DNA from 4 places in the Arthrobacter sp. StoSoilB20 genome. Region 1 is predicted to be linked to each of the others. Evidence: riboswitches for the same ligand, from Rfam matches in the RefSeq annotation. Region 1 holds a riboswitch; each other region holds the start of a gene.
What was found. A riboswitch is a leader RNA that binds a small molecule or an ion and turns the genes downstream of it on or off. The one in region 1 is predicted to bind thiamine pyrophosphate.
Positions count from the first base shown of each region.

Region 1 (7,159 bases):
GCTTGGAACCTGAAATCACCACGGCATCGAATTCCTGGCCAACGTGGTTTGCTACCAGTGCCGCTTCCACGGTGTCCAGTGCTGCACGCTCAAGCCGCCCCGCCAGTTGGTCCGAGGATGCCATGATCTCGGGCAAGGAGGGCAAGGCTTCACGGGCCCAGCCTGGAATGTCCCTGTTGTTGCTCAGTGCCTCGCAGATCACCAGGACGAATCTGTCGATGAGGCGCCGCAATGGTGCTGTTGTGTGGGCGTAGGGAGCTCCAATGGCCGCCTGGATGACGGTGTCAGGGACTTCGCCGTCGAAAGGCGTGTAACCGGCACCCCTGAACAGCATTCCCGCAGAGTGCAGGATGGCCAGTTGCCGGGGGTCGGACGCATCAAGGGTCCGCAAATACTCGCCGTAGGTGACGTGGCCGTCCCACGGCTTGCCCAAGGCGGTGGTTTGCCGCTTGAAGTGCTGCAGCGAACGTTCGTCCGGGGCGGGCATTGTGCGAAGGATGCCCACTTTTCCTTCGAGCATCAGTTGGGCGGCGGCCATGCCGGTCATCAAGGAGATCTGGGCGTTCCAGTCCTCCACCGGCAAGGAGGGAGCTGCGACGATCCTGTACCCGCCGCCGTCGGTTGCCTGCACGATTTCCTGTTCCGGCATGTTCAGGCTCGCGCCTCCACGCTGCCTTTCCAGTTCAACCCGTTTCAGTCCCACTTCTTTAAGGAGCTGCAACACAGGCGGGGCCGTGTTGTCATCGATTTGCTGTTGGGCGCCCTTGTAGCTCAGTTTGGCCCGGCTGCGGACCGCAGCCCGGGACAGGCCCACGGAGACGACTTCGGCCGTTGCGTTGAGGTCGAAGTTCCACACGAAGGCACCGCAATCCTGGCCGGCCAGCAGGCTGCCGGCATTTTCGCTGATGACCTCCGGGTGCAGGGGAATGCGGCCGTCGGGCGCATAGAACGTCTGTCCGCGGTGCCGGGTCTCGGCATCAAGTGCACCGCCTGGAACCACGAAGGACGGCACGTCGGCAATGGCGTAGAGGACCTTGTAGCCTTCTCCGGCGCGATCGATGAACAGGGCCTGGTCCAGGTCAGTGGAGGTCGCGGGATCGATGGTGACAAACGGAATGTCCCGCAGATCCTGCTCCGGCAACCCATGGGTTTCCACGGCCTGCTGTGCCTCGGCCACTGCCTCCGCCGGGTAGGCAGAAGGGAGTTCCAACTCCGTCCTTAGGGCCGCAAGTGCTTCAGCAAGCTGGTCCGAGGAGTCGTCTACGTTTGGCGCTATCCGATGATGTGACACGAAAATCAGGGTAGCCCGAAACCAGCGGATAGTCTTCGCCGCCGCACGCAAAAGCCCGTTGCTCCGAGGAGGCAACGGGCTTTTGGCACGGCTGTTGGCCTGGTAGGGGGTTAGCCTGCCGGGGTCAGGGTGAAGCTGGCTGCTTTGTCGCCAACGTCATTATTGATGACCACGGTGGTGGGGCCGTTCTTGATGTCGAAGGCAATGACGCCCTGCTGGATGTCTCCGGCGGCGACCTCACCGGAATTCAGGCCACCCATTTCGCTGCCAAGCAGGATCCGGTCGCCCTTCTTGCCCTCAGCGTCGAAGGCTTCGAAATTGGTGAACGTGGCGAAGCTTGATCCGGCGGTGGTCTCCCAGGAAACCTCCACCAGGAGGAACCCTCCATTAAGAGGCTTCATAAAAGCCATTTCGGGAATCTCGGTGGTGTATCCGGAGTCAAGGACTGTGACTTTGACGTCGTTGCCCTTGGAGACGGTGATGTCAAAGGAATTTCCGGCAGTGGCAGCGCCCTGGGACGGGACCGGTGCCTCTTGGGAGGCCGATGGGACGGCGGGGAGGGGCGTGGACTGTCCTTGGACGGCGGCAGCCACCAAGGTCAGGGACAACACTGTGGACAGGATTCCAAGAATCAGGCCGGCGAACCAGACGACGAGCGTGATGATCCACGCCTTCTTCTTATTTTCCGGATAGCCCTGCAGCGGGCGGCCTTCCTTATCCCGTGCGTTGCCGGTCAGTGTGATGATGAGGTCCACGATGGACCAGATGCCGAGCCCACCCGCCGTGAGCAGCTTGGCAATGCCGGTGCCGATCTTGCCCAGGTAGAAACGGTCAACACCGAGGCCACCCAGAAGCAAGGACAGGATCCAGGTGACCATGAAGGACTTTGCCGGAGCACCCGTGCCGGGAACACCGTAAGGGCTGGAGGCCGGATCAGGCTGATAAGTGGATTGCGGCCCGCCCTGGTATTGGCCCTGGTATTGGTTGCCGTAAGCACCGGGTGCGGGCGGAACTGGCGGGGCAGCATTCCCGTTCCCGGGCGCGGGAGGGTAGCTCGGATTGCTCATGGATCATCCTTCGGGGGAGTGGGTGCGAGGGGAGGACACGTGGCCTGCGGGCAGGCTGGACAGTCAACTCACTTCGACTCAGCCTAGTAGGACCACCGTGGGCGGCAGCAAATCTTCGCCAAGGGGCTTGTGGACAGCCTTCCGGGACCACCCGCCGCGCAATGGCCGGCTCAGGCGGCGTCCAAGGCCTCCAGCAGCGACTTCGCGGCCGTCGTCGGATCCGTCGCTTCGGTGATGGCGCGGACCACAACGATCCTGGTGGCTCCGGCAGCCACTACCTGTTCGACGTTGCTGAGATCAATCCCTCCGATGGCAAACCAGGGCAGGTTCACGGCGCCGCCTGTGGTCTCCCCGGCCCGTTTGCCTGCTTCTGCGGCATATGTGACCAAGTCCAATCCCACAGCTGCGCGGCCCGGTTTGGTAGGTGTTGCCCAGAGGGGACCAACACAGAAATAGTCCAGGCCACCCTGGCCCGGCGAGGCTGCGATTGCCGCGTTCACTTGCTCGGGAGAGTGGGTGGACAGGCCGATCGTGACCGGCTGCGGCAGCAATGTCCTGGCCACTCCCAACGGCAGGTCCTTTTGCCCGATATGGAACACGGGAGCCCCGGAAACACTGGCAACATCGGCACGGTCGTTGACGGCCCAGAGCCGTCCGTGGCGTTCGGCAACTCCGCGCAGGACGGCAAGGAGCTCCAACTCTTCGGCAGCTTCCAGGGTTTTGTCGCGCAGCTGGATGATGTCCACCCCACCGGCAAAAGCGGCGTCCACAAAGTCTTCAAAATCGCCTTGCCGTCTCCGGGCATCAGTGCACAGGTATAGGCGGGCGGTGGCGAGGGCGTCAGTCGGGGTCATGGAAACCAGCGTAGTTCCTCTAAACTGGGCACGTACTGCGGGAGCCGCGACGTTCGTTATATGACCGTCCGGCTGAGAGGGCTTCAGCGCCGACCGCTTGACCTGATCCGGCTAGTACCGGCGTAGGGAAGGAAACGAATGGCAGATTCCGGCCATCCCCAACTCCAGGCAGACGTGGCCGTCATCGGCGCAGGCGTGATCGGACTCGGCATTGCCCACCAAGCACGCCGGCTGGGCCGCTCAGTGGTGGTCATCGATCCCGCGCCCGCTACGGGAGCCACGTATGCTGCCGCTGGAATGTTGGCACCGGTAAGCGAGTTGCACTACCAGGAGGAAGACCTTCTGGACCTGATGCTCGAATCGTCCCGCCTGTGGCCCTCCTTTGCCGCAAGCCTGGGTCACGGAGGACGGGACACCGGATACCGCACGACGCCGACGCTGGCCGTAGGTGCCGATGCCGCGGACCGGAAGGCGCTGGCAGATCTGCGTACGGTCCAGCTTGCTGCCGGTCTTGGGGTTGAGCCCCTGACCTTGCGTGAGGCCCGCGAACGCGAGCCGCTCCTGAGCCCGCAAATTTCCTGTGCCTTCGACATTCCCGCAGATCACCAGGTGGATCCCCGAAAGCTGGCCTCATGCCTCATCGCAGGGTTGGCAGACCACGCAGCCGGCGACTCCACCTGGGTCCAGGGCGCCGGGAACGGGTTTGCCGTTGCGGCCAAGGCGACACGATTGCTCTGGCAATCCGGTCGTGTCACGGGAGCCGAACTTGAGTCCGGGGCCACAGTCCTGGCCAAAGAAACCGTAGTGGCCAACGGACTGGGGTCATCTGAGCTTGAGGGCCTTCCGGACGGGCTGACCCTCCCTGTGCGGCCGGTATACGGCGACATCCTCAGGCTCCGGGTGCCCGGACACCTGCGCCCCCTGCTCAGTTCCACTGTCCGGGGGATGGTCCGCGGAGTACCCGTTTACATCGTGCCCCGCGACGACGGCACCGTGGTCATCGGTGCTACCCAGCGGGAGGACGGGCTCTCAGCATCCTCCAATGCCGTCTCCGCAGGTGGCGTCTACCAGTTGCTGCGGGACGCCCAGGTGCTGGCTCCCGCAGTGGCCGAACTCGAACTGCTCGAAGCAACAGCCCGGGCCCGCCCCGGAACGCCGGACAACGCCCCGTTGCTGGGACGCGCGGCCGGCCCCACCGGGGACGTTGAAGGTCTGGTGGTCGCTACGGGCTTCTTCCGGCACGGTGTCCTCCTGACACCGGTAGCCGCAAAAATCGTGGGCGGGTTGTTCAACGGTTCATCAGACCCCAGGTGGGACCCCTTCCGCCCCGACCGTTTCAGTGCAACCCGGGGTCACTTGTGGCCCTTTGAAGCCTCCGCAGTGGGCCATAAGTGACACTGCGTTGCCTTAATCCCGAGAACAAGGAAGCAGCATGAACATCAAACTCAACGGTTCCGATCACGCCGTGCCGGAGGACGCGTCCGTCAGCACCTTGGTCACCGCTGTCACCGGCCGCGCCCTGGACCACAGCGGACAGGCGGCCGACGGCGGCAAGCTGGGTATCGCCGTCGCCCGCAATTCCGAGGTGGTACCGCGCAGTCAATGGGCCGCGACGGCGCTCGCCGACGGAGACGAACTCGAACTTGTAACAGCAGTCCAAGGAGGCTGAACCATGACTACGACAAATACTGAGGTCCGTACCGACGCCCTGGTGATCGACGGCGTCGGGTTCGGCTCCCGCCTGATCATGGGTACCGGGGGTGCCCCGAGCCTGGACGGCCTTGGTGCCGCGCTGCTCGCATCCGGAACCGAGCTCACCACCGTGGCCATGCGCCGCTACTCCCCGGCGGAAACGGGATCGCTCTTCCAGCTCCTGGTGGACCACGGGATCCGTGTCCTGCCCAACACCGCCGGCTGCTTCACGGCCAAAGACGCGGTGATGACTGCTGAATTGGCGCGTGAGGCGCTGGAGACTGACTGGGTGAAGCTGGAGGTCATCGCTGACGAGCACACGCTTCTCCCCGATGCCGTGGAACTGGTCGAGGCAACGGAACAACTGGTCAACCGGGGATTCAAAGTCTTCGCCTACACCAACGACGACCCCGTCCTGGCCTTGCGCCTCGAAAATCTGGGAGCTGCCGCTGTGATGCCCCTGGGCTCGCCCATCGGAACCGGACTGGGCATCCTGAACCCGCACAACATTGAACTCATCGTCTCCCGGGGCTCGGTCCCAGTGGTGCTCGACGCAGGAATTGGGACGGCCTCCGATGCTGCCCTTGCCATGGAACTGGGGTGCGACGCCGTGCTGTTGGCCACCGCGGTCACCCGGGCGCAGAACCCGGTGCAGATGGGCGAGGCCTTCAAACATGCTGTGATCGCGGGCCGGCTGGCCAGGCTGGCGGGCAGGATTCCCCGGCGTGAGCACGCTTTGGCGTCCTCGGCCATGGAGGGCCGGGCGGAGTTCCTCTAACGGTGACTGCTTAAACAACAGTGAAGGATTAAACAACAGTGACCGGCGCCCCAGGGCGTCGGTCACTGTTGTTTGTTCTTGCGGCTGCTAGAGCCTGAGCGCCTTGGTCAGGGCAGCGGTATCGTGCTGCGTGCGGACCCGGCCCAGGTAGACCACAACGCCTGCAGCTGCGGCTGTTCCCAGAACGATGGGCAGCACCCACGGAATCCAGGTGGCCCCGGGCTGATAGCCCAGTCCGGCGCTGATGAACGCAATCCAGCTCAAGGTGCCCACAGTCGCCGAAACTCCGGCAGGCAAAGCGACACCGTATTTGCCGTGCCTTTTGTCGTTGGCCCACACGATGAATCCGGTGGCAACGGTGGCCAGGACCACAACGACGAGTGAAAGCATGAAGACTCCTTAGCGGACTGCGTTGGTTGGGCCGGTGCCCTAGAGGGCGCCGAAACCGACGCGGCGGACTTCCTCGGCGCCGATCTCCACATAGCCAAGGACGCTGCCGGGAACAATGATCTGGCGGCCCTTTTCGTCGGTCAGGCGCAGTTCCGAGCCCTTGGACACGGCCTCTGCCACGATCTTGGCCACGGCGTCTGCATCCAAAGCGGATTCGAGCACGATTTCACGGCCAACGTTCTGAATGCCGATCTTTACTTCCACAGCAAGGCCTCCAAGCCAATCAAGTTGTAAGTCTGTCCTCTATTTGTAGCCTAGGACTCTTTGGGGAATCGACTGATTCCGCGCCAAGCTAAACGATAGATCAGATCACTGGCCACATCGAGGTCAAGGTTTCCGTCTGTTTCAAGCCAGTAGCGGGCGCTGACCTGCGCCATTCCGGCCAGGCCGCGGCCCAGGAGCTGGGCCTCCAAAGGAGGCAGCTTGGTGTCCTCGGCAATGACGTGGGCCACCGCATCAGCGAACGTCTTGTTGAAAGTCTCCAAGCGGGAACTGACGTCGGGATCGTTGATGAGGTCCGACTCGAAGACCAGCCGGTGGGCCTGGTCGTCATCGGCGATGAACCGGTAATAGGCGCGCATGACGGCCTTCACGCGCTCTTTGTTGTCCGAAGTGGAGTTCAAGGCGCTGAGCATCAGCTCTGTCAGCGTGGCCAGGTGGCTGTCCAAAAGGGCCATATAGAGCTCGCGCTTGGACGGAAAGTGCTGGTAAAGCACCGGCTTGCTGACGTGGGCGGCTTCAGCGATTTCGTCCATGGCCGCACCATGGAAACCGTTGGAGACAAAAACTTCAAGTGCGGCATTCAGCAACTGTGCGCGGCGCTCGTCGCGCGGCAATCTTGGTGAACGGGTTGAAACAGCCCGTTCCTGCTTGGCCGGTACCCCGTCGTGTGCCCTTGTGCCGTCAGCCACAGTCTGCCGCCTTTCCTTTGCAGTTATGACCACTCTACCGGTGGGTAATATGACCGGGCGGCATCGGCGGGCATACATTGGGGTATGGCCTCAATTGTTGCTGCCCGCCCTGCTGC
Region 1 covers NZ_AP024651.1:3,212,570-3,219,728, reverse strand. Annotated here, with positions in the region: gene LDN85_RS14535 (RNB domain-containing ribonuclease) at 1-1,291, opposite strand, end outside; gene LDN85_RS14530 (TM2 domain-containing protein) at 1,402-2,358, opposite strand; gene thiE (thiamine phosphate synthase) at 2,529-3,212, opposite strand; TPP riboswitch at 3,240-3,358, shown strand; gene thiO (glycine oxidase ThiO) at 3,351-4,607, shown strand; gene thiS (sulfur carrier protein ThiS) at 4,645-4,881, shown strand; gene LDN85_RS14510 (thiazole synthase) at 4,885-5,682, shown strand; gene LDN85_RS14505 (hypothetical protein) at 5,770-6,072, opposite strand; gene LDN85_RS14500 (DUF3107 domain-containing protein) at 6,112-6,336, opposite strand; gene LDN85_RS14495 (TetR/AcrR family transcriptional regulator) at 6,387-7,121, opposite strand; gene moeB (molybdopterin-synthase adenylyltransferase MoeB) at 7,128-7,159, shown strand, end outside.

Region 2 (7,159 bases), 350 kb from region 1:
CAGGGTGGCGGCATGCCTGGAATGCCCGGAATGCCTGGCCTTGGAGGTCCGGGCGGAGGCCGCAAGGGAGGCAAGAACGCGCCCAAGAAGAAAGCCCGCTCCGGCAACCCGGCCAAGGCTGCCCAGGAATTGCGTGATGCCGAAGCCAAGCGCGCCAACGCAGCCTCGGCGGCACCCTCCGGTGCAGCTTTTGGCCAGGGTGCGGCCGACTTCGACCCCTCATCGCTCAACCTTCCCAAGGGCTTCGAGAAGTTCCTCGGCAAATAGGCCGTGGCCGGCATCCCAACCGCGTCCGCAGTTGGGATGTCAGGGCCGTGGAATAGGCTGAACCAATGCATAAGCAGCGCGTAGTCTTCGTTCACGGCCTGGGCAGCTTCGGTGCTGCTGCATGGCCGAAACTGCACGGCATGGCCCTGGCTTATGACGCGCTTTTCCTGCGCCGGCACGGCTTTGACGCCGTAGCCGAGCCCGTGGAATCGAGCGTTGCCGCGGACGTGGCCATTGTCATCAACGCCCTTGCGGATTCGAGGGGCGGCCATGTGGTGGCGCACGAGCAAGGTGCCATCTCTGCCATGTTGGCAGCGATCGAACGTCCGGACCTGGTGCATTCGCTGGCCTTGGTGGAGCCTGCTTGCCTTTCCCTGACGGCCGAGCTCCCAGCCACAGCTTCCCACCGTGCCCTCATGGAACCGCTGTTCGATGTGCGGGACCAGCTCAACGACGCCGATTACCAGCGTGAGTATTACCGCCGGGCGTTCTCTGCCGAAACCGGGGGATTGGACTCTCCCGAAGCACGGCGTTCGGCCCGCAGGCTCAGGCTCCAGGCTCCGCCGTGGGAAGCGCCGCTGCACATTGTGCCCGGTGTTCCCACCCTGGTCCTCACGGGTGGATGGGAGCCTCTTTATGAGGAAATTGCCGGTTATCTCCAGGAAACCGGCGCCCTCCGCCGCGTCGCAGCGGGAGGACACCGGCCCCAGGACTCAGTGGACGGAGATCACATCATCCGTTCCTTTGTTGCCGACGTCGGACGGGCCCTGTCAATCCAGGCTTCCTGAGCCGGCCTTGACGGTGGCCTTGCTTCCCGGTACCTGAGGTTCCGGCAAATAGACCTTTCCGCCCGAGGCCAGGAATTCCTCGCTCTTGCCGCGCATCCCGCTGTACATTTCGGCGATCGCTTCCTGGGCCTTGGCCGATCCGTATTCGTCGCGAATGTCCTGGCTGATGCGCATGGAGCAGAACTTGGGGCCGCACATGGAGCAGAAATGGGCTGTCTTGGCCGGTTCTGCCGGCAGCGTTTCGTCGTGGAAGGCTTCAGCCGTTACGGGGTCCAGCGAAAGGGCGAACTGGTCGCGCCAACGGAACTCGAACCGTGCCTTGGACAGGGCATCGTCGCGCTCATGGGCGCCGGGGTGTCCCTTCGCGAGGTCCGCGGCATGGGCTGCGATCTTATACGTAATGACGCCGGTCTTGACGTCGTCTTTGTTCGGGAGGCCCAGATGCTCCTTGGGAGTGACGTAGCAGAGCATGGCGGTGCCGTACCGGGCGATCTCGGTGGCTCCGATGGCCGAGGTGATGTGGTCATAGCCAGGAGCGACATCGGTGACCAGCGGCCCCAGCGTGTAGAACGGGGCACCTTTGCACAGTTCCTGCTGCCGTTCCACGTTCTCCCTGACCAAGTGGAACGGCACGTGTCCCGGTCCTTCCACCATGACCTGGACATCGAACTCCCATGCGCGCTGCGTGAGTTCGGCAAGGGTGTCCAGCTCGGCAAACTGGGCGGCGTCGTTGGCGTCGGCGGTTGCGCCCGGACGCAGGCCGTCACCCAGGGAGAAGGCGACGTCGTATCGGGCGAAGATTTCGCAGAGCTCGTCAAAATGCGTGTAGAGGAAGTTTTCCTGATGGTGCGCCAGGCACCAGCCGGCCATGATGGAGCCGCCGCGTGAGACGATCCCCGTGACCCGGTTGGCCGTCAGCGGGACGTAGCGCAACAGCACCCCGGCGTGGATGGTCATGTAGTCCACGCCCTGCTCGCATTGTTCTATGACCGTGTCACGGAAAATCTCCCACGTCAGCTTGTTGGCTTCGCCATTGACCTTCTCCAGCGCCTGGTAAATAGGGACGGTTCCGATCGGAACAGGGGAGTTGCGGATGATCCATTCACGGGTGGTGTGGATGTCATCGCCGGTGGAGAGGTCCATGACGGTATCGGCGCCCCATTGAGTGGCCCACTGCAGCTTGTCCACTTCCTCGGCAATGGAGCTTGTCACGGCAGAGTTGCCGATGTTGGCGTTGATCTTCACAAGGAAGGCTTTGCCGATGATCATCGGCTCGGACTCGGGATGGTTGATGTTGCTGGGAATGATTGCCCGGCCCGCTGCGACCTCGCTGCGGACCAGCTCAACGTCACAGTTCTCCCGCAACGCGACGAACTGCATCTCCGGGGTCACCATTCCCTGCCTGGCATAGTGCATCTGTGTCACGGTTTTACCCTCGACGGCGCGTCGCGGCTCGGGTTTGGCACCCTTCCATTCCGCTGTTGCTTCCCCGCGACGAACCGCAGACCTGCCGTCGTCGAGCAGGTTGCGTTGCCGTCCGCGATAGGCCTCGGTGTCGCCTCGGCGTTCGATCCAGGCTGCCCGGAATGGTTCCAGCCCCATCACCGGATCGCTGCCCGGTCCCGCCGTGCGGTACACCTGGAACGGCTCGTTGGCATCGCCGTTGGGAGAGGGTTCCAGGGCGATTTCCGTCACGGGAACCCGGATTCCATTCTCCGGGTCCTCACGGTAGGCAAGGGAGTGGGATTTCAATGATTGGGTCACGGATTCCGGCGTGATTGCTCCGGTGCTGGATGGAATATCGTCCGTGCTGGACGGGTTTTGGGCAGGGCTGTGCTGTGTACTGGTGGTGCTCAATGGACTGCTCACTTCCTTCGCCGGCATTACCCGGACAGGTTCAACGGTCGCAGACTGCCTCAGTCCGATCTCAGCCCCTGCAAGGGCTCCCGTGTGGTCGTAGACGAAGCTACCACAGCTCCCAACGGGCCCGCAGTCACATGAGCATCCCAGCTCCGAAGGCGCTGCTGCGGACTAGGCTTTTCCCATGGCCACCATCGAATTTTCCGGACCCGTGCTCGTCTCAAGCAGCGAGGAACGCCACGGAATGTGGTCCGTGGACGGCACTTTGACCTTTGTGCGCCCTGCGAAGGCGCCGGACCGCGTCCTGGATGGCTGGGTCCTGCCCGGCTTTGTTGACGCCCACTGCCATATCGGTTTGGGCGTGGGCGGCGCCGTTGACGAGCAGGCCACTCTTGCCCAGGCCCAAGCTGACCTCGACGCCGGGACGCTGCTGATCAGGGACGCCGGATCACCCAGTGACACCCGCTGGGTCCAGCAGCGTGCGGACTTGCCCCGCCTTATCCGGGCCGGCCGCCACATTGCCCGTAGCCGGCGTTATCTCCGGGGCCTGGGTCATGAAATTGATCCCGGTGACCTCGTGGAGACAGTTCGGAAGGAAGCCCGCGACGGCGATGGCTGGGTGAAACTGGTAGGGGACTGGATCGATCGCGGCGTGGGAGATCTTGCTGCTTCATTCCCTGCCGCAGTGGTCAGGGATGCGATCTCCGCCGCCCACGATGAGGGTGCCAGGGTGACGGCCCATTGCTTTGCCGAGGACACGATCGATGACATGTTGGACGCCAACATCGATTGCATCGAGCACGCAACGGGCCTGCTTCCGCGGCACCTTCCCCGTTTGGTGGAGCAGTCGGTGCCGATCGTTCCCACCCTGGTCAACATCGCCACGTTTCCCGACATCGCCGCACAGGCTGCGCCGAAGTTTCCCCACTATGCAGACCACATGGTCCGTCTGTGGGAGCGGCGGCGCGAGCGGGTGCTTGAAGCCTTTGAGTCCGGAGTGGAAATTTACGCGGGCACAGACGCCGGCAGCGTGATCAAGCACGGCAGGATCGCCGATGAGATGAAAGAGCTGCACGACGCCGGCCTGCCGCCGGAGGCGGTGCTGGACGCTGCAGCGTGGCGTGCCCGGGCGTGGCTGGGAGAGGACGGTATCAGCGAAGGGGCCAGTGCCGACGTCGTGCTGTGTTCGGAGGATCCGAGGCAGGACCTGCAGACCGTCGCCAACCTCTCGCACATCGTCCTTCGCGGTTCTGTAGTCCGTTAGGAATAAATTGAAGCTTCAAGTAATTTAGTCTATGTAAGGTGTCGACGAGCGGCGCCGCGGACCAGGGAGCTTTACATTGACCACACCACTGAGCCAGGATCTTCTGCCGGCCGAACTCACCATGGGCACCGTGATGCTCAAGGTAGGTGACATGAAGGTCATGAGTGACTACTACCAACGGGCCCTCGGCCTGGAAATCGTGGCCGAGCAGGACGGCGGGCTCTACCTCGGGCGCGTCGGAAAGCCTGTGGTCCACCTTGCGCCGGCGTCGGGCCTCCGGATTCCAAGCCGCGGGGAAGCCGGTCTTTTCCACACGGCCATTCTGTTCCAGGACCAGCCGTCCCTGGCGGCAACGATTGCAACCGCCGCCGAATATGAGCCCCGCGCCTTTGCCGGCAGCGCCGACCACTTGGTCAGCGAAGCGTTCTACTTCACCGATCCCGAGGGCAACGGCATTGAGCTGTACTACGACAAGCCCCGCGAATCCTGGCAGTGGGATGGCAAGAACGTGGTGATGGACAACGTGGCCCTGCCGCCGCAGAGGTTCCTGCAACAGCACCTCAACGAAGCTGCAGTCACCGGCCAACACCAGGCGGCGGCGGGAATCGGACACGTCCATTTGCAGGTGGGCGACGTCGGCACTGCACGGAAGTTCTACGTGGAGACCCTCGGGTTTGAGCAGACCGCAGGCTGGCATGGGCAGGCGCTGTTCGTCTCCGCCGGTGGCTACCACCACCACATGGCGATGAATGTCTGGAACAGCCGTGGCGCCGGACCCCGGAAGGACACGCTCGGCCTCGGTGAAGTACTCATAGAGGTTCCTGGCGCAGACGACATCGCTTCCCTTGCGGATCGACTCAAAACCGCCGGGGTGCAGAACCATCACACCGGCGCCGAGCTTCGCTTCGAAGATCCTTGGCGGAACAAGCTGCGGGTAGCGGTCCGCTAAGCTGCGGCGCGCGTGCTGCACTAGGCTGGACGGTGATGGCGCGGAACCGTTCGGGTTGCGTGCCGCCGCCCCGTCAGCACGAAGGAATGAGAGTACTTTCCATGGGCTTTGCCGAAATCTTTGTAGCCACCCACGATGAAGCACTCAAGAGGGCAGCCGCCCTGGACAAGGGCGCGGATGTCACCGGCCCTGCCGTAAGGATCGAGGGCATTACCGACTTCGAAGTGGAGCAGTTGGGAGACCTGGCCGGCCAGGCAGTCCACGCAGCCGGTGCCGACTACGAACTCGCGCTGGTTGACGTCACCAGCGATGCCCTCCTGGGCGTTCCTGAGGCCATGGTGACGGCGCTGGCCGAACTGCTCACCTATGAGAGCGAAGGCGACGCAAACGTCCTCGACGACGTTGCTGCCGCCTGGGCCGCCCAGGACGATATGCCTTTCGACGCCGCCCAGTCCCGCCAGTACGTCCAGCAGTTGGCTGCCTTGGCAACCGACGTTGAAAAGGTGGAGCGTTCCGGGCTCTACGTCTGGTCCGAATAGCCGCGGGCGCGGGTCCGGGCGTGCCCTTGCTTGCACTGCAGGTGGGCAACAACACACCGGCCCGCGGGGCGTAAGTCGTATTTGCTCCGGGCATCTGGCACAATAGACAGGTACTCGATCGGTGCGGCCCCTCTCTCCGTGCTCGTATCTTGTCCTTCGAACCGTCCAGTATGGCCCGCCCCACGGGTGCAGAACGTCGGGTTCACCTCGTTTCAGAAACAGGAGTGACCACAAAAGTGGCCGTAAAGATTCGCCTTAAGCGCTTCGGTAAGATGCGCGCACCGTACTACCGCATTGTCGTCATGGATGCCCGCGCCAAGCGCGATGGCCGTGCCATTGAAGAAATCGGCAAGTACCACCCCACCGAAGAGCCGTCGTACATCGAGGTCGCTTCCGAGCGCGCCCAGTACTGGCTTTCCGTTGGCGCCCAGCCGACCGAGCAGGTTGCCGCGATCCTCAAGATCACCGGTGACTGGCAGAAGTTCAAGGGCCTCCCGGGCCAGGAAGGCACCCTGAAGACCAAAGCTCCGAAGGAAGCCTTCGTAGCACCGGAGAAGGGTTCCGTCATCATTCCGGAAGCCATCACCAAGAAGGCCAAGAAGGACGAAGCGGAAGCTCCGGCCGAGGCTGAAGCAGAGACCACCGAGGCTGAGTAAGTTGCTGGCAGAAGCGCTCGAGCACTTGGTCCGTGGGATCGTTGACAGCCCTGAGGATGTCAAGGTCAGTGCCAAGAACAACCGCCGCGGGGAATCCCTTGAGGTGCGTGTTCACCAGGAGGACCTCGGACGGGTGATCGGCCGCCAAGGACGGACCGCACGTGCATTGCGCACTGTGGTTGCGGCCTTGGCTGGTGGCGAGCAGGTCAGGGTCGACGTCGTCGACACCGACCGTCGCCGGTAACGCGCTCAGCACTGCTTGTCTTAAGTCCGGCCCCTTCACCGAATATGGTGGAGGGGCCGGATTGCTTTATCCACCATTTCACAACCGTGGCTGCCCGGCGGCGCGGGCACAACAAGAATTCAGAGGAACCCATGCAGCTCCAGGTGGCACGGATCGGCAAACCCCACGGTATCCGCGGCGAGGTGACCGTACAGGTACTTACCGACACACCGGCTGAGCGCTTCGTACCAGGAACCGAGTTCATCGTGGAGCCTGCCTCGGCGGGCCCCTTGACCATCCGCAGTGCCCGGTGGAACAAGGACATCCTGCTGTTGGGTTTCGATGAGATTGCGGACCGCAATGCGGCCGAAGTCATCCGTGGTGCCAAGCTCTTCATCGAAACCGAAGAACTTGAGGATGAAGACGACGACGAAGGCTGGTACGAGCACGAACTCGTTGGCCTCGATGCACGGGTCGGTTCACAGGTAGTCGGCAAGGTTGCGGCCCTGAACACCATGCCGGTCCAGGACCTGTTGATGGTCAAGACGGACGATGGCAAGGAAATACTGGTCCCCTTCGTCGAGGAAATCGTGCCGGAGGTCAACGTTGAGGA
Region 2 covers NZ_AP024651.1:2,860,760-2,867,918, reverse strand. Annotated here, with positions in the region: gene ffh (signal recognition particle protein) at 1-267, shown strand, start outside; gene LDN85_RS12985 (alpha/beta hydrolase) at 333-1,055, shown strand; gene thiC (phosphomethylpyrimidine synthase ThiC) at 1,038-2,912, opposite strand; TPP riboswitch at 2,908-3,015, opposite strand; gene LDN85_RS12975 (amidohydrolase family protein) at 3,100-4,179, shown strand; gene LDN85_RS12970 (VOC family protein) at 4,301-5,128, shown strand; gene LDN85_RS12965 (hypothetical protein) at 5,230-5,667, shown strand; gene rpsP (30S ribosomal protein S16) at 5,904-6,323, shown strand; gene LDN85_RS12955 (RNA-binding protein) at 6,325-6,567, shown strand; gene rimM (ribosome maturation factor RimM) at 6,699-7,159, shown strand, end outside.
Region 2: another riboswitch for thiamine pyrophosphate. It lies ahead of thiC (phosphomethylpyrimidine synthase ThiC); the one in region 1 lies ahead of thiO (glycine oxidase ThiO).

Region 3 (7,159 bases), 1.0 Mb from region 1:
CAGCAACTCATCCACGCGTTCCTCACCGTGGCCCAGATGCCTTGGACCAAACATGAGCTCGTCCAGGACCTTGCCCGTGACAAACTGGTGCTCCGGTTCCTGGAACACCGTTCCGATCCGTGAAATCAGCTGGTCCGCTTTCCACTTGAACGGATCAATTCCAGCTCCCTCGGAAAGCTCGACGGCGGCACTCACAGTGCCGTCCACCGGCGCCAAAAGGCCGGCCAACGTGAGCGCGAACGTGGACTTGCCGGCCCCGTTCGGGCCGGTGATGGTCAACGCCTGGCCAGCCCGGACCTGTGCGGTGATCCCCGTCTGCACCGGCACAGGCGGGATGGTCCTGAAACCCTTGCGCCGGGCTTTTTCCCTGGAAACTGAAAGGTCCTGTGCTGCCAGGAGCAGTTGTGCGGTTTCGGGCTGGTTGTGCCGCGTCCGGGTTGCCGGAACGTACCCCGGCACCCATACGCCGGCCGCCATCAGCATGGTGCGGGCCTCGGACAGGACCTGATCCGGGGGTCCGTCCAGGAGCACCCCGGCTGTGGCTGTGGCTGAGCCACGGATTGCCGCCGCAGCCGCGCCCGACCCTGGCGCCAGGACCACGATCCGGTCCACCAGGTCCTTCCACACGGACACGCGGTGTTCCACCACCACCATGGTCGCTCCGGTCTTGTCCAGGCTGCGCTTGACCGCGTCGCGGACCTCCAGCACCCCTGCCGGGTCCAGGTTGGCCGTGGGCTCGTCCAAAAGGATCAAACCGGGCCGCATCGCCAAAATGCCTGCCAGTGCAAGGCGCTGCTTCTGGCCACCGGAGAGTGCCGCCGTCGGGTGGTCCAACGCCAAACCGCCGCCGGCAGCGGTTCGCAACCCCACGTCGTCGAGCGCTTCATGGACACGGGACCAGATCTCCTCGCGCGGAACGGCAAGGTTTTCTGCGCCGAAGGCCACGTCATCGCCCACGCGGGAGAGGACCACCTGCGTTTCCGGGTCCTGCTGCATCAATCCGGCGCGGCCACGCTGCCCGCGGGGCGCAACGCCGTCGATCAGCAGCGAGCCGGTTTCATCCGAGTCGTCTTCCTCGTCGCCCAGGACCCCAGCAAGGGCATGCAGGAGCGTCGATTTACCGGCGCCCGAGGGCCCCAGCAACAGGACCCGCTCCCCCGGCTCAATCCGGAGATCCAGGCCCTCAATTGCGGGGGCGGCCCGGCCGGCATGCCGCCAGCCCCAGCCCTCGGCGGAGATGGCGGCCGGCCTCACCGCGCCGCTGTTGGTGGCGCGCATCAGTTGAAAACTGGCTCCGAAGCGGCCTTGCGGGAGGCGAACGAACTCAGGACGCCGGTCTTTGCCAAGCCGCGGGTGGCGATCCAGGACAGTCCGCCTGCGATCACAGCGCCAGAGATCGTGGTGAACGTGATGTAGGTGAGCTTGTCGATGGCTTCGTAGGCGATGTTCCAGCCCCACGGGAGGAAGGAGTCGTTCAGGCCGCAGAAGAGCCCGGCACCGGCACCGGCGAGGAGGGCGGCGGGCAGGTTGAACTTCTTGTACCGGAAGGCCGCGAAGATGAGCTCGGCGCCCAGGCCCTGCAGGATGCCGGAGATCAGCACCGTGGTGCCGTACTGCGAACCCATGATGAGTTCGCCTGTGGCAGCGATGGCCTCGCAGAACAACGCGGCGCCAGGCTTGCGGATGATCAGCATGCCGAGCACGGCGGGGATCATCCAACCGCCGGCGATGAGGCCGGTAAGCGGCGGGTAGGTTGCGTTCAGGGGGATGGATACCAGTGCGGCACCCTGGGACCAAGCCCAGAAAATCACGCCGCCCGCGATGGCGATCAAAGCCGCCACAACAATGTCTACAACACGCCAGTTATAACTGGTCTTCTTCACGTTTACCGTGGTCATTTTCTGCCTCCTGAGGTTACAGGAGGGGAAAGTGCTCCCCGGATCCCGGGTGTGGCTTGCGCCGCCTGGATCCGGACACTCTGAGAAGCTCGACTCCCTTGCGCCGGTACTAACCGGATCAGGTTCGAGGGTCTGCGGCTGTCCGCACTCTCAGCGCCCTCGCGTCTCCCGCATCTCTGCAGGCTCCGACGGCGGCGCTCCCCTGTCGTTATCAAATCTGCCCTGATGGGCGGGTTCAGTTTACACCTGTGGGTTTCGCGGGCGCTGATGTGTTGCCGGCATGCGGTCACAATCGGGCTGGCTGGCTGGGCCGGGGGGCGGGCGTGTTGGCGCGGGCGTGTGCGGGTTGGCGCCGGCGTGTGCGTTGCGAGGCCCACTCCACACCGATCCCCAACCCCAAACCCTGCACAACAGGCCCCACAACAAACCCACCCACGTTGCCAGGCCCGCTCTACACCCATACCCCACCCCAAACCCTGCACAACAGGCCCCACAACAAACCCCACCCACATTGCCAGGCCCGCTCCACACCCATCCCCCACCCCAAACCCCGCACAACAGGCCCCACAACCCGACCTGAGAGAATGAATCAGCAGAATCCACCGCGGCAAAGGGGCACATTTCATGACGGACCTACCCACTCAGAATCACCCTGCCGGCGAGGACACCCCGTCGGAACCCCGGCTTGCTGCCAGTGTCATCCTTCTTCGCGATGCCCCAGGCGGGCTCGAAGCCTTTGTCCAGCACAGGGTCAGCACCATGGACTTCGCCGCCGGAATGGTGGTCTTCCCGGGAGGTCGGGTGGATGTTGCAGACGAGTCAGGATGGGATTACCCGGCGGAACTGCTTCAACGCCACGCCGCCGCTTGGCGCTCCAGCTCCATCGGAACCGGATCAGGCCCCGGCCCTGAATCACGCCTCAGCCCAAGCCCCAGTCGCGGCGCCAGCACCGACGCCGGCCTCCACACCGGTTCCGCGCAGGCCGAAACCAATGCCGGCACGGTCCTGACCGCCGCAATCCGGGAGGTCCAGGAGGAGTCCGGCCTCAGGATCAGTGCCGAAGACCTCCGCCCCTGGGCCAACTGGATTACTCCCACGGACATGCCCAAGCGCTTTGACACTTACTTCTACGTCGCCAAACCACATCCAGGGGCCGCGCCCCAGCATCAAACCACCGAGGCCTGGCAATCTTTGTGGATGCCGGTCGCCGGAATCCTGGACGCGGAAGCGGCCGGGACACTGAAGTTGATGCCGCCTACTTATTACCTGCTCAAGGAAATCGCCGGCTTTGAAACCGTGGACGCTGTGTGGTCAGCAGACCACGCCGTCGTTCCGGTGTTGGCCCCAGTGGGGTCCTTGGCAGCGTTCCTGAAAGAGCGGGAAAGCCGCCGCTGACACTTGGCTCGGCCCCGGACGACTAGGCTGGAGCCATGAACCTCTTCTTCAAGCTGCTGGGTACCGGAGTGAGCCTCGGAGCAGGCTTCGTCGGCACCAAACTCGTCAACAAAGGGTGGGAAAAGGCCACAGGCAACAAACCACCCCTGGGCAACGACGACATGGAAACGTCCTTGCGTTCAGCGCTGACCTTTGCGCTGATCTCGGCCTTCGTCAGCACCTTGATCCAGGTGCTGGCCAGCCGTGGCACACAGCGCGCCATTGCACGTTTCGCCAAGTCGCAGGACATCGTCTAGCCCTCAACTACAGACAACTACGCGGGGTCGCTTTGCCTCCACTTGATGGAATGAACACCAGTGGGAACAGAGCGTCCCCGCGTTTTGCTGGGAGCTTTTAGCGGTCGTTCCGGGGCTCTTGTCCCGCGGCAGCCCGCTGCACAACGGCCTCGAGTTCGTCTTTGGTGAGCATCTCGCGGTGGCCGTGCTTGGTTCGGTAGGCGGAGCGGCCCACCATGTGGGCGGACACAGGTGCGGTCAGCAGTTGGAAGATCCAAGCCACCAGCAGTACTGGCCACACCCACCACGTCCGCATTTGCAGGCCGATCGCGGCAAGCATGAGGAACAATCCGAGGACCTGGGGTTTGGTGGCTGCGTGCATGCGGCTCATGAGGTCCGGGAACCGGAGCAGGCCGATTGCGGCGCCCAAGGACATCAAGGCGCCCACCACCAGGAACACAGCGGTCACAACATCGATCACGGCATCCACGCCGGTAGCGTCAGGATTCATTGCTCTGTTCCCTCCGTTCCGCCACGAACCGCGCAACGGTCACCGATCCGATGAAGCCGATCACGGCTAGGGCTACCAGCAGCATCAAGTTGTTGAGGTGCCTGTTCAACGCCATGTCGATCGCCAGTGCAGCACCCAGAATGGCCAGCAAAACGTCCGATGCCAACACGCGGTCCAACAGGGACGGGCCAATAGCGATGCGCACAATCGCACCTGCGGCAGCCAGGCTGAGGATCACTGCCGTCACCACGAGGATGATTTCCTTCATCGTGTTGCCCCTTCGGTTCCCGGACGTACTTCAGCGTTGAGCGCCTGTACTTCCTCGGCCGTACCCATGATCCGGATCAGTCGTGCCTCGATGGTCTGGACTTCCTGGCGGATCTTGTCAATGTCCGCTTCTTCGTAAATGTTCAGCGCGTGCAGGTAAAGGGTGGACGTCGACCGGTCCACTTCCACCACCAGCGAGCCCGGGATCAGCGAGATGACGTGCCCGGTGGCGGTCACCATCAGGTCCGAGTGGCTTCGCAGGGGAACAGCGACGACGGCGCTGCGCACCTTGGGTCCCTTGACTACAGCCAGGAACAACACGAGGAAGCTCGCTGCCACCACTTTGGCGAGGAACATCAGCGCAAAGGGAACGGCGCGCAGGATGTTGAACCTGCCACTCAGTTCCACTGGTGGAAGGTAGAACAGCTTGGCCACCAAGACCGCGACCAATGCACCGAACAACAGGTTGCCTGGGCTGAAATCCCGCCACAGCGCACCCCAGACGATCACCAACCAGATGAGCAGTGGGAGTTCGGTACGGAAGGAAATGGGCTTACGGCTCATTTGGCACCGCCCGGCTGCGGTTCCTCGGACTGGGCTAGCGGGGGCACCTCGACCGAGTCACCCAGGACCGAGTGGATATAGGCCGAACGGTCCAGCATGATCCCAGCTGAGCCGTCTGCAACCTTGAACAGCGGACCAGCAAAGACTGTCAGCGCCACACCGAAAACTACCAGTCCCGCCGTCGACCCCACCATGGTTCGCGGCAGGACGCCCACGTTCCCCGGCGCCTGAAGCGCAGGGTCCGGATACTCGGCGTCTTCGGGCTTGCGCCAGAAGGCCCTGTTCCATACACGCGCGATTGCCAGCAACGTCAGGAGGCTGGTGACAACGCCGCCAACCACCAGCGTGATGGCCAGTGGTGTTCCGAGCTCCACCCCGGCCTGCAGGAGGCCCAGCTTTCCCAGGAAGCCTGAGAACGGCGGGATGCCTGCGAGGTTCATGGCCGGGATGAAGAAGAGCAGCGCAAGCAACGGAGAGAGTTTGGCCAGGCCACCCAGCCGGTCAATGGAGGAACTGCCGCCCCTGCGTTCTATGAGGCCGGTGACCAGGAACAGGCTGGTCTGCACCGTAATGTGGTGCGCCACATAGAAGACCGCGGCGCCCAGACCGGCTACGGAACTCATGGCCAGGCCAAACACCATGTATCCGATGTGGCTGACCAAAGTGAACGACAACAGACGTTTAATGTCGCTTTGGGCCAGGGCGCCGAGTATGCCCACCACCATGGTCAGTAACGCCACCACCATGAGTGGAACATTCAGTGTGTCCCCGGGGAAAAGCAACGTTTCCGTGCGGACCATGGCGTAGACGCCCACCTTGGTCAACAACCCGGCGAACACTGCGGTAACCGGCGCCGGCGCTGTCGGGTAGGAATCGGGGAGCCAGAAGGACAGCGGGAACACAGCCGCCTTGATGCCGAAAGCAACCAGGAGCATGACGTGCAGGAGGTTTTGCGTCCCCTGGTCCAGTTCGGCCAGTTTGATGGCCAGGTCCGCCATGGTGATGGTTCCGGTGGCCCCGTAAATCATGGCGATGGCGATGAGGAACAGCACGGAGGAGACCACTGAGACCACCACGTAGGTGACGCCCGCGCGGATGCGGGGTCCGGTGCCTCCGAGGGTCATGAGCACGTAGCTCGCCGTCAGGAGGATCTCGAAGCCCACGTAGAGGTTGAAGAGATCGCCGGTGAGGAAGGCGTTGGAGACTCCGGCCACCAGGATCAGGTACGTCGGGTGGAAGATCGAGACGGGGGCTTCCTGGTCGCCGTCGGCCATGCCTTGGCCGGTGGCGTAGATCAACACCGCAAGGCTCACCACGGTGGATACAACCAGCATGAGCGAGGAGAACTGGTCCACCACCAGCACCACGCCCCATGGCGGCAGCCATCCTCCCAACGTGACTGAGGTTGTACCGCCGTCCCATACGGAGACGAGCAGGAGGCACTCGAGCAGCAATGTGGCACTGAGGATACCGATGCTCACCACGCGCTGGGCAGTGTGGTGCCGGATCAACAGGAACGCGAGTGCGGCACCCAGGATCGGCAGGAGGACAGCTAGCGGCGACAGGTTTGCGAGGTTCACGCGCTGCCTCCTTCCTGGTTGGGTGCCTTGCTCGGAGTCTCGGTGGCTTCGGGGTGGGTGTGGTGGGAGGTGGTAGGTGTGACGGCGAATTCCGAGGTTTCCAAAGGCACAATCGCGTCATCCTCGGCATCGAAGCTCGGCGTCTCGGCCACGCGGCGGTCCTCAAGGTCATCCTGGATTTCGTCCTGCCGCGCCAGGACCCACGTGCGGTAGATGATGCCCAGCATGAACGCCGTTACAGCGAAGGAAATGACGATCGAGGTCAGGATCAACGCTTGCGGGAGGGGATCGCTGTAGGCTTCGGGGGCTGTTTCCTTGGTGAACAGGGGCGCCAATCCCGCGTAGCCGCCGGTGGTCAGGATCAGGATATTGGTGGCGTTGGCCAGCAACATCAAACCCAACAGCACCCTTGTCAGGCTCCGCTCCAGGATCAGGTAGATGCCGCAGGCATACAGCACGCCCATGACGATCAGCAGGGTCAGGTTGATGCTCATGCGGTACCTTTCCCGGAAGCGGCGGATTCTGCGGCTTCTTCAGCAAGATCGGCGGCGTCTTCCTCAGCAAGGGGCGCCCCCTTGCCCTCAAAGTGTTCGTCGATTTCGGCACCGAGGCTGCGGAGGACGTCGAGCGCCAAGCCGACGACCACGATGTAAACGCCGATGTCGAAGA
Region 3 covers NZ_AP024651.1:4,238,522-4,245,680, forward strand. Annotated here, with positions in the region: gene LDN85_RS19290 (ABC transporter ATP-binding protein) at 1-1,278, opposite strand, end outside; gene LDN85_RS19295 (ECF transporter S component) at 1,278-1,898, opposite strand; TPP riboswitch at 1,976-2,112, opposite strand; gene LDN85_RS19300 (NUDIX hydrolase) at 2,523-3,293, shown strand; gene LDN85_RS19305 (DUF4235 domain-containing protein) at 3,329-3,589, shown strand; gene mnhG (monovalent cation/H(+) antiporter subunit G) at 3,687-4,079, opposite strand; gene LDN85_RS19315 (monovalent cation/H+ antiporter complex subunit F) at 4,069-4,347, opposite strand; gene LDN85_RS19320 (Na+/H+ antiporter subunit E) at 4,344-4,910, opposite strand; gene LDN85_RS19325 (Na+/H+ antiporter subunit D) at 4,907-6,490, opposite strand; gene LDN85_RS19330 (Na(+)/H(+) antiporter subunit C) at 6,487-6,984, opposite strand; gene LDN85_RS19335 (Na+/H+ antiporter subunit A) at 6,981-7,159, opposite strand, start outside.
Region 3: another riboswitch for thiamine pyrophosphate. It lies ahead of LDN85_RS19295 (ECF transporter S component); the one in region 1 lies ahead of thiO (glycine oxidase ThiO).

Region 4 (7,159 bases), 440 kb from region 1:
GGCGATCGCCAATGTCGGCAACGCGGATGTCGGTACCACGGGGGGTGGCCAGGAGTTCGGCACCGGCCATCATGGTGGGCTCCCAGTCGAACACGACGCCGTCGTCCTCACCGATGACCACGGTATCGCCCGGCTTGGCGCCAACTTTGAAGAGCTCCGTTTCAACACCCAGCTTGGCCAGTCGGTCTGCAAGGTAGCCAATGGCCTCTTCGTTGGTGAAGTCGGTCTGCTTGACCCACCGCACGGGCTTTTCGCCCAGGACGCGGAACAGCGGCTCGAGGTTCTTTTCTTCGCGGCGGATCTTGAAGCCGGATTCGTTGACTGCGCGCGGCCTGAGGACGGGCGGGGCCACCTTGGGAGGTGCGACTGCCACAGCATCCCGGGCAGCCTTGACGATCTCGGCCATCGCAAATCCGAGCTGGCGCAGGCCCTCATGGCTGGTAGCTGAGACTTCGAAGACACGGTAGCCGCGTGCTTCCAGGTCCGGACGGACGAACTCGGCCATGTCCTTGCCATCAGGAAGGTCAACCTTGTTGAGGACCACAAGCTTGGGGCGCTCGTTGAGCGGTACGACTTCGCCGTCAACTCCCGCGTAGCTCATGTCAACCGCGTACTTCTCCAATTCCGCCTCGATAATGGCGAGGTCGGACAAAGGATCGCGGTCCGATTCAAGGGTTCCGCAGTCCAGAACGTGCACCAGTGCGGCGCAGCGCTCAACGTGGCGGAGGAAGTTGTGGCCAAGGCCCTTGCCTTCGCTGGCGCCCTCAATCAACCCCGGAACATCGGCGATAGTGAAGCGGATATCTCCGGCCTGGACCACACCAAGGTTGGGAATGAGGGTGGTGAAGGGGTAATCGGCGATCTTCGGCCGGGCGGCAGACATGGCAGCGATGAGGCTGGACTTGCCGGCGGAGGGGAAGCCGACCAGCGCGATATCGGCGATGGACTTCAATTCCAGGACGATATCGCTGGATTCGCCTTCGATACCGAGCAGCGCAAACCCGGGAGCCCTGCGCTTCTGGGACGAAAGGGAGGCATTGCCAAGACCGCCTTGGCCGCCTGCAGCAGCAATGAATTCAGTACCCTCGCCCACGAGGTCAGCCAGGACTTCCCCGTCCTTGGTCTTGACCACGGTGCCATCAGGAACCGGAAGGATCAGGGTCTCGCCGTTCTTGCCGCCGCGCCAGTCACCCATGCCCGGGCCACCATTGGTGGCGTGGCGGTGGGGTGCGTGGTGGTAGTCAAGCAGGGTGGTGGTCTGGGCGGATACCCGGAGGATGACATCGCCGCCGTTGCCGCCGTTGCCGCCATCAGGGCCACCGAGGGGCTTGAACTTCTCCCGCTTGACAGAGACACAGCCGTGGCCGCCGGTTCCGCCGGATACGTGCAGTACTACCCGGTCTACAAAGCTAGCCACGTGGATCTCCTCATTTGCTGTCCTACAGCGTTTGTTGCTGTTGCCAGCGTTGTTGCAAAAACCAGCGCGCCCAAAGCGCCCTAGTCGATTGTAATGCGGTTAAAAGAACGGTGGAGCGGGCCGTTTGGCCCGCTCCACCGGTTCAGAACTTGTTGTTACTCTGCAGCTGCAGCAGCAACGATGTTCACTACGCGACGGCCGCGGCGAGTACCAAACTCAACCGCACCGGCCTGCAGGGCGAACAGGGTGTCGTCGCCACCGCGGCCAACGCCTGCACCGGGGTGGAAGTGGGTGCCACGCTGGCGAACGATGATTTCGCCTGCGGAAACTACCTGACCACCGAAGCGCTTGACGCCCAGGTACTGTGCGTTGGAGTCACGACCGTTGCGAGTGGAACTCGCGCCTTTTTTGTGTGCCATGTGAAATGCCTGCCTCTAAATTTCTGGGGAAACTGAAAAACCTGAACAGCGGGTAACGAAAGTTACGCGATGCTGGTGATCTTGATCTTGGTCAGTTCCTGACGGTGACCCTGACGCTTCCGGTAGCCGGTCTTGTTCTTGAACTTCTGGATGACGATCTTCGGACCACGAAGGTCTTCGAGGATCTCAGCCGTAACCTTGACGTTGGCCAGTTCCGCAGCTGCGGAGGTGACCTTGTCGCCGTCAACCAGGAGCAAGGCGGGCAGCTCAAGCGTGCTGCCGGCTCCACCGGGGACGCGGTTAAGCGTTACGTAGTCTCCAACGGAAACTTTTTCTTGGCGGCCGCCTGCGCGGACAATCGCGTACACCACTTGGGTACTCACTTCTCTCGACGTTTATAACTAAATTTGCGTGCGGAACCTTGAACCGGAATCAGGCTTGGTTCGCGCTGTGCCTCAACGCCGTGGACTTCTGATCGAAGTCCGCGAGTCATCCCATGAACAATTCCAAGGGGCATAACCCAAGTGTTGGCGTAAGCACCGAAGATCAAGATTACGCTAGTTTGACCTTCAGCTGCAAATGAGGCCGGGTCCGGAGGCTACCACGTGACTTGCGTCACCAGATGAAACGGACTCTCCCGGCACCGTGCCCATACAGCCTACAGGGTTTGAGGCCGATTAGCGTGATTGGGTCCGCGACGCGCTGTGGGCGAGTTGCGGATCCAGTCCAAAAGCCCTCTCCCACAGCCCTCAGGCAAAAACTCCGGGGGCATCGAAGAACGCCGTCTCGTAGCGGCAGGACAAGGCAAAAGCCTCCACCATGGCCGCCCGCTCCCCCTCCGACGCTGCAGCTGCAGCCGCGTCAGTGAAGTTGATCGCATTCCTGGTGGCCGCGGCAAAGTCCTCGTCGGCATAGGTCCGGAGCCAGTCCGCATAGGGGTGCCCTGCCGGGGACCCTGCCTCTACAAAAGCCGCATTGAGCTGCTGGCCAACCTCCGCGTACAGCCAATAGCAGGGCAGGATGGCTGCGAGAACCAGGGGGTAGCTGCCGCTGGCCGAGGCCGCCAGCAGATGATCCACGTAGGACTTGGTGACCGGCCCGGTCCCCGAGGATGCCTCGCGGGTGCTGAGCCAGTTCCTGTGCAGTTCCGATTCCACCTCAAGGCATTGCTGCGAGGCTTTCGCCCAGAACAGTTGCTCTTCTTCGCTGGGGGCCAGAGCGCCTGCACGCGCCAGCACCCTGGAGTACCCGTTGAGGTAGATGGCGTCCTGGGCGAGGTAGTAGTTGAACGCAGCTTCCGGGAGTTTGCCCGATTTCAGGCCCTCAATGAACCCGAGCTTGTAGATTGCCTCCAGCTCCACAGTGGCTTCCTTCCAGAGCGTCGCGGCAAAATCCCCACGCCTCAGGACCCTCTGGTGATGAAAATGGTGGACCGGACCGTTTCCGAGCCCCACCTCGAGGCTGTCAGCCTTGAGCAAGGCCCCAAGCAACCACGGTTTGACCTCGCGCAAGGACACTTCCCAGTCGCCGGTACGGGCCTGGACAGTGGCCAGCGCCGAGGACAACGAGCATCCTGTGCCATGGCTGTTCTGTGTATCCACCCGGGGGCCGGCTACCTCAATGACGTCCTGGCTCAGGAGTCCGCTGGTGTTCACCAGCGCGTCCGGGCATTCGGACCCCGCCAGGTGCCCGCCCTTCACCAGGACTGTATTGCCGCACTCAGCGGCGAGTCGTTTTCCCTGGTCCAATGCCGAAGCCCAGTCGGCCGCCTCAGCCTCCCCCAACAGCATGGCAAGTTCGGGGAGGTTGGGCGTGATGAGGTCAGCCAAGGGAAGCAGGGCACGCAAAGCCGACTCGGCGGATCCCTGCAGGAGCCTGTCACCACTGGTAGCCACCATCACCGGGTCAAGGACCACGACGGCGGGGCGCACCTCCTCGAGCCAGCGGCGGACCTCATCGATGACCGCTGCGTCACCGAGCATCCCGATTTTGACGGCATCGATGGCGATGTCCGTGCTGATGGCCTCCAACTGCAGCCGCAGGAATTCCACCGGGGGTACATGGACCGCGCTGACTCCTTTGGTGTTCTGCGCCGTCAACGCGGTCAATGCCGCCATGCCATAGCCGCCGTGGGCTGCAATGCTCTTCAGATCAGCCTGGATACCGGCACCACCGGACGGGTCCGAGCCTGCGATGCTCAGCACCCGGGGGGTTTCCCGTCCGGAAACGGCCAGAGGGTACACAGGAGAGTACGACGATAACGTCATGGGGACATCCCTTCGCCGGTGCTAACCGGACAGGTTCAACGGGTCTGGTCTCAGCCTGGCCCAATGCCCGGCACCCCGTGTCAGTCCACCAGCGTAGCCGGGATGCACAGCGGCCGTGGAACTTCGCCACGCTGAAGACCGGATATGACCGCTGGGGCGGACGGCAAAGGGCCCCGCAGTACCCGTCGGCGACGGTCTACTGCAGGGCCCTTTGTTGTCGAAATACTAGAGCTCGGAGGCCGGTACGCCCACCCCAAGGATGATGGGCTCCGCGGACGCGGCCTTCGTGGCTGGCTCTGAAGGTGCTTTGGCCTCGTGCGATGTTCCACCGGCAGCTGAAGCAGTAGCTTCGTGGTGCTCGACGCTGGTTTCGTTGGCGGCGCCCTGCGCCCGGCTGGCGCTGCGGTTGCGACGCCCACGGCGGGTGCCCGACGTCGACGCAGCATCATGGCCTGCATCCGCAGGCCTGGCTACGGCGACCGCGGGTGCGGCAGCTGCCTTGGGAGGGAGTACTTCTTCCGGCTTTTCGGCAGGAGCCGCGCCAAGGTGTGAGAAGGCCTCTGCAAGGAGGTCCAGGCTCATGGCCGGCTTGGCTGCCGGCGGTTCCTCGTGGTGTTCACCGATCGGCAGCGCTACTTCTTCGCCACCGAAACGCAGGACCGGAGTGGACCGTGCTTCACGGACAGCTGCTTCCCGCTCTGATTCACGTGAGGCCGGCTCTCCAGCCTCGCTCCGGGCTGCCTGCCCGGCGCTTGCCTGCTGCTGACCGGTTGCCCGTGCCTGCTCCTCCGCGCGGTGAACTTCGTCGTCGTGCAGGTGGGCTGCGTGCGCGGCGGCAGCGATGGTGGCCAGTGCCGCCCGGGTGGCCTCAGCTTTGGCCTGCTTGGCCGGGTCCTGCGGCTCGGTCGAAACAGGAGCTGCAGCCGGAGCGGGCGGTGCGGTGTGGACCGGCGCGGGGGCCTCGGCGACGGGTTGTCCGCCACCCTTGCCGCGGCGACGCTTGCGCTCCGTCCGTGCTGCGGGTTGCTGGGCCTCGGTGTGGGGACGGTGCTGCTCAGCGGCCACAACGTTGGCGCGGCGGTGCTCAACGGGTTCGTCGTGGGTGACGACGCCGCGGCCGGCGCAATGCTCGCACTGCTCACCAAAGACCTCCAGGAGGCCAGTGCCCATGCGCTTGCGGGTCATCTGGACCAAGCCCAAGGACGTCACCTCGGCTACTTGGTGCTTGGTGCGGTCGCGGCCCAGGCACTCAACCATGCGGCGGAGGACGAGGTCGCGGTTGGACTCAAGGACCATGTCGATGAAGTCGATGACGATGATGCCGCCAATGTCACGGAGGCGAAGCTGGCGGACAACTTCCTCAGCGGCTTCGAGGTTGTTCTTGGTGACCGTTTCCTCGAGGTTGCCGCCACTGCCGGTGAATTTACCGGTGTTGACGTCTACCACTGTCATGGCTTCGGTGCGGTCGATGACCAGCGAACCGCCCGAGGGGAGGAACACCTTGCGTTCCAGTGCCTTGTGGATCTGCTCGTCGATACGCCAGGCAGCAAAGATGTCCTGGTCCTTGGTCCACTTCTCAAGGCGGCCCACCAGGTCAGGGGCAACGTAGGTAACGTATGCCTCAATGGTGTCCCAGGCGTCGTCGCCGGAAACGATCAGTTTGGAGAAGTCCTCATTGAAGACATCACGTACCACCTTGATGGTCAGGTCCGGCTCGCCGTAAAGCAATTCCGGAGCCAGGACCTTGGTGGACGAGGCCTGTCCCTCAATGCCTTCCCACTGTGCGCGCAGACGGTTGATGTCGTGCGTCAGTTCCTCTTCGGATGCGCCCTCGGCAGCCGTGCGGACAATGACGCCGGCGTTTTCTGGCAGGCGGTCCTTCAGGATGCGCTTGAGGCGGTTGCGTTCGACGTCGGGAAGCTTGCGGGAGATGCCGGTCATGGAACCACCGGGAACGTACACCAGATACCGGCCGGGAAGGGAGATCTGGCTGGTGAGGCGGGCACCCTTGTGGCCTACGGGGTCCTTGGTGACCTGGACCAGCACAGAGTCGCCGGACTTCAAGGCGTTCTCGATCCGGCGCGGCTGGCCTTCGAGGTTGACGGCATCCCAGTTGACTTCACCGGCGTACAAGACGGCGTTGCGGCCGCGTCCGATGTCCACGAAGGCAGCTTCCATGGACGGCAGGACGTTCTGGACCTTGCCCAGGTATACGTTGCCGATCAGGGAATCCTGCTGGGTCTTGGAAACGAAGTGCTCAGCAAGCACACCGTCTTCCAGGACACCGATCTGAATTCTGTCGTCGCGCTGGCGGACAATCATCTGGCGGTCCACCGACTCGCGGCGGGCCAGGAACTCGGCCTCGGTGATCACCTGGCGGCGGCGTCCGGTCTCACGAGACTCACGACGACGCTGCTTCTTCGCTTCAAGCCTGGTGGAACCCTTGACACTGGCAACACGGTTCGATGGTGCAGTCTCCGTCATGGGCCGCGGGGCACGGACGCGCGTCACTGTGTTGGGCGGGTCGTCATCCGTTCCACCGGTCAGTTCAAGGTCCTGGTCACCACGGCGGCGGCGACGGCGGCGACGGGAAGTGACACCTTCGTCCGAGGTTTCAGCAACCGGAGCTTCTTCGTCCTCGGACTCGGCACCCTCTTCGGTCTCGTTTTCCTCGCGCTCGGTTCCGCGCCGGCCACGGCGGCCACGGCTCCGGCGGCGACGACGACTGCCGGCATCCTCCAGCTCATCCTCTGCGCCGGATCCGGTTTCTTCCTCCGGCTCTTCTTCCTTCTCCTCCACGGCTGCTACACGGGGAACAGTGGTGAGATCCGGGGCCTGGAAAATCATTGACGTGATGGAAACAGGCTCCAGGAAGAGCGAGGACGAACCTGCAGCGGCAGCTTCCTCCGGGGTTTCCTCAAGGGGAGCCGTCTCAGGGGTTGCTGCGGTCCCGGCTGCTTCAGCGGCAGGCGCGGCTGGCTGGGAGCCGGCGTCCGGCGTCGTGGGTTCAACGGCGGTTTCCGCCGCGGCCTCCACAACGGTTGCTGCTTCCCCAA
Region 4 covers NZ_AP024651.1:2,776,134-2,783,292, forward strand. Annotated here, with positions in the region: gene obgE (GTPase ObgE) at 1-1,417, opposite strand, end outside; gene rpmA (50S ribosomal protein L27) at 1,573-1,836, opposite strand; gene rplU (50S ribosomal protein L21) at 1,899-2,207, opposite strand; gene thiD (bifunctional hydroxymethylpyrimidine kinase/phosphomethylpyrimidine kinase) at 2,586-4,103, opposite strand; TPP riboswitch at 4,094-4,191, opposite strand; gene LDN85_RS12540 (Rne/Rng family ribonuclease) at 4,329-7,159, opposite strand, start outside.
Region 4: another riboswitch for thiamine pyrophosphate. It lies ahead of thiD (bifunctional hydroxymethylpyrimidine kinase/phosphomethylpyrimidine kinase); the one in region 1 lies ahead of thiO (glycine oxidase ThiO).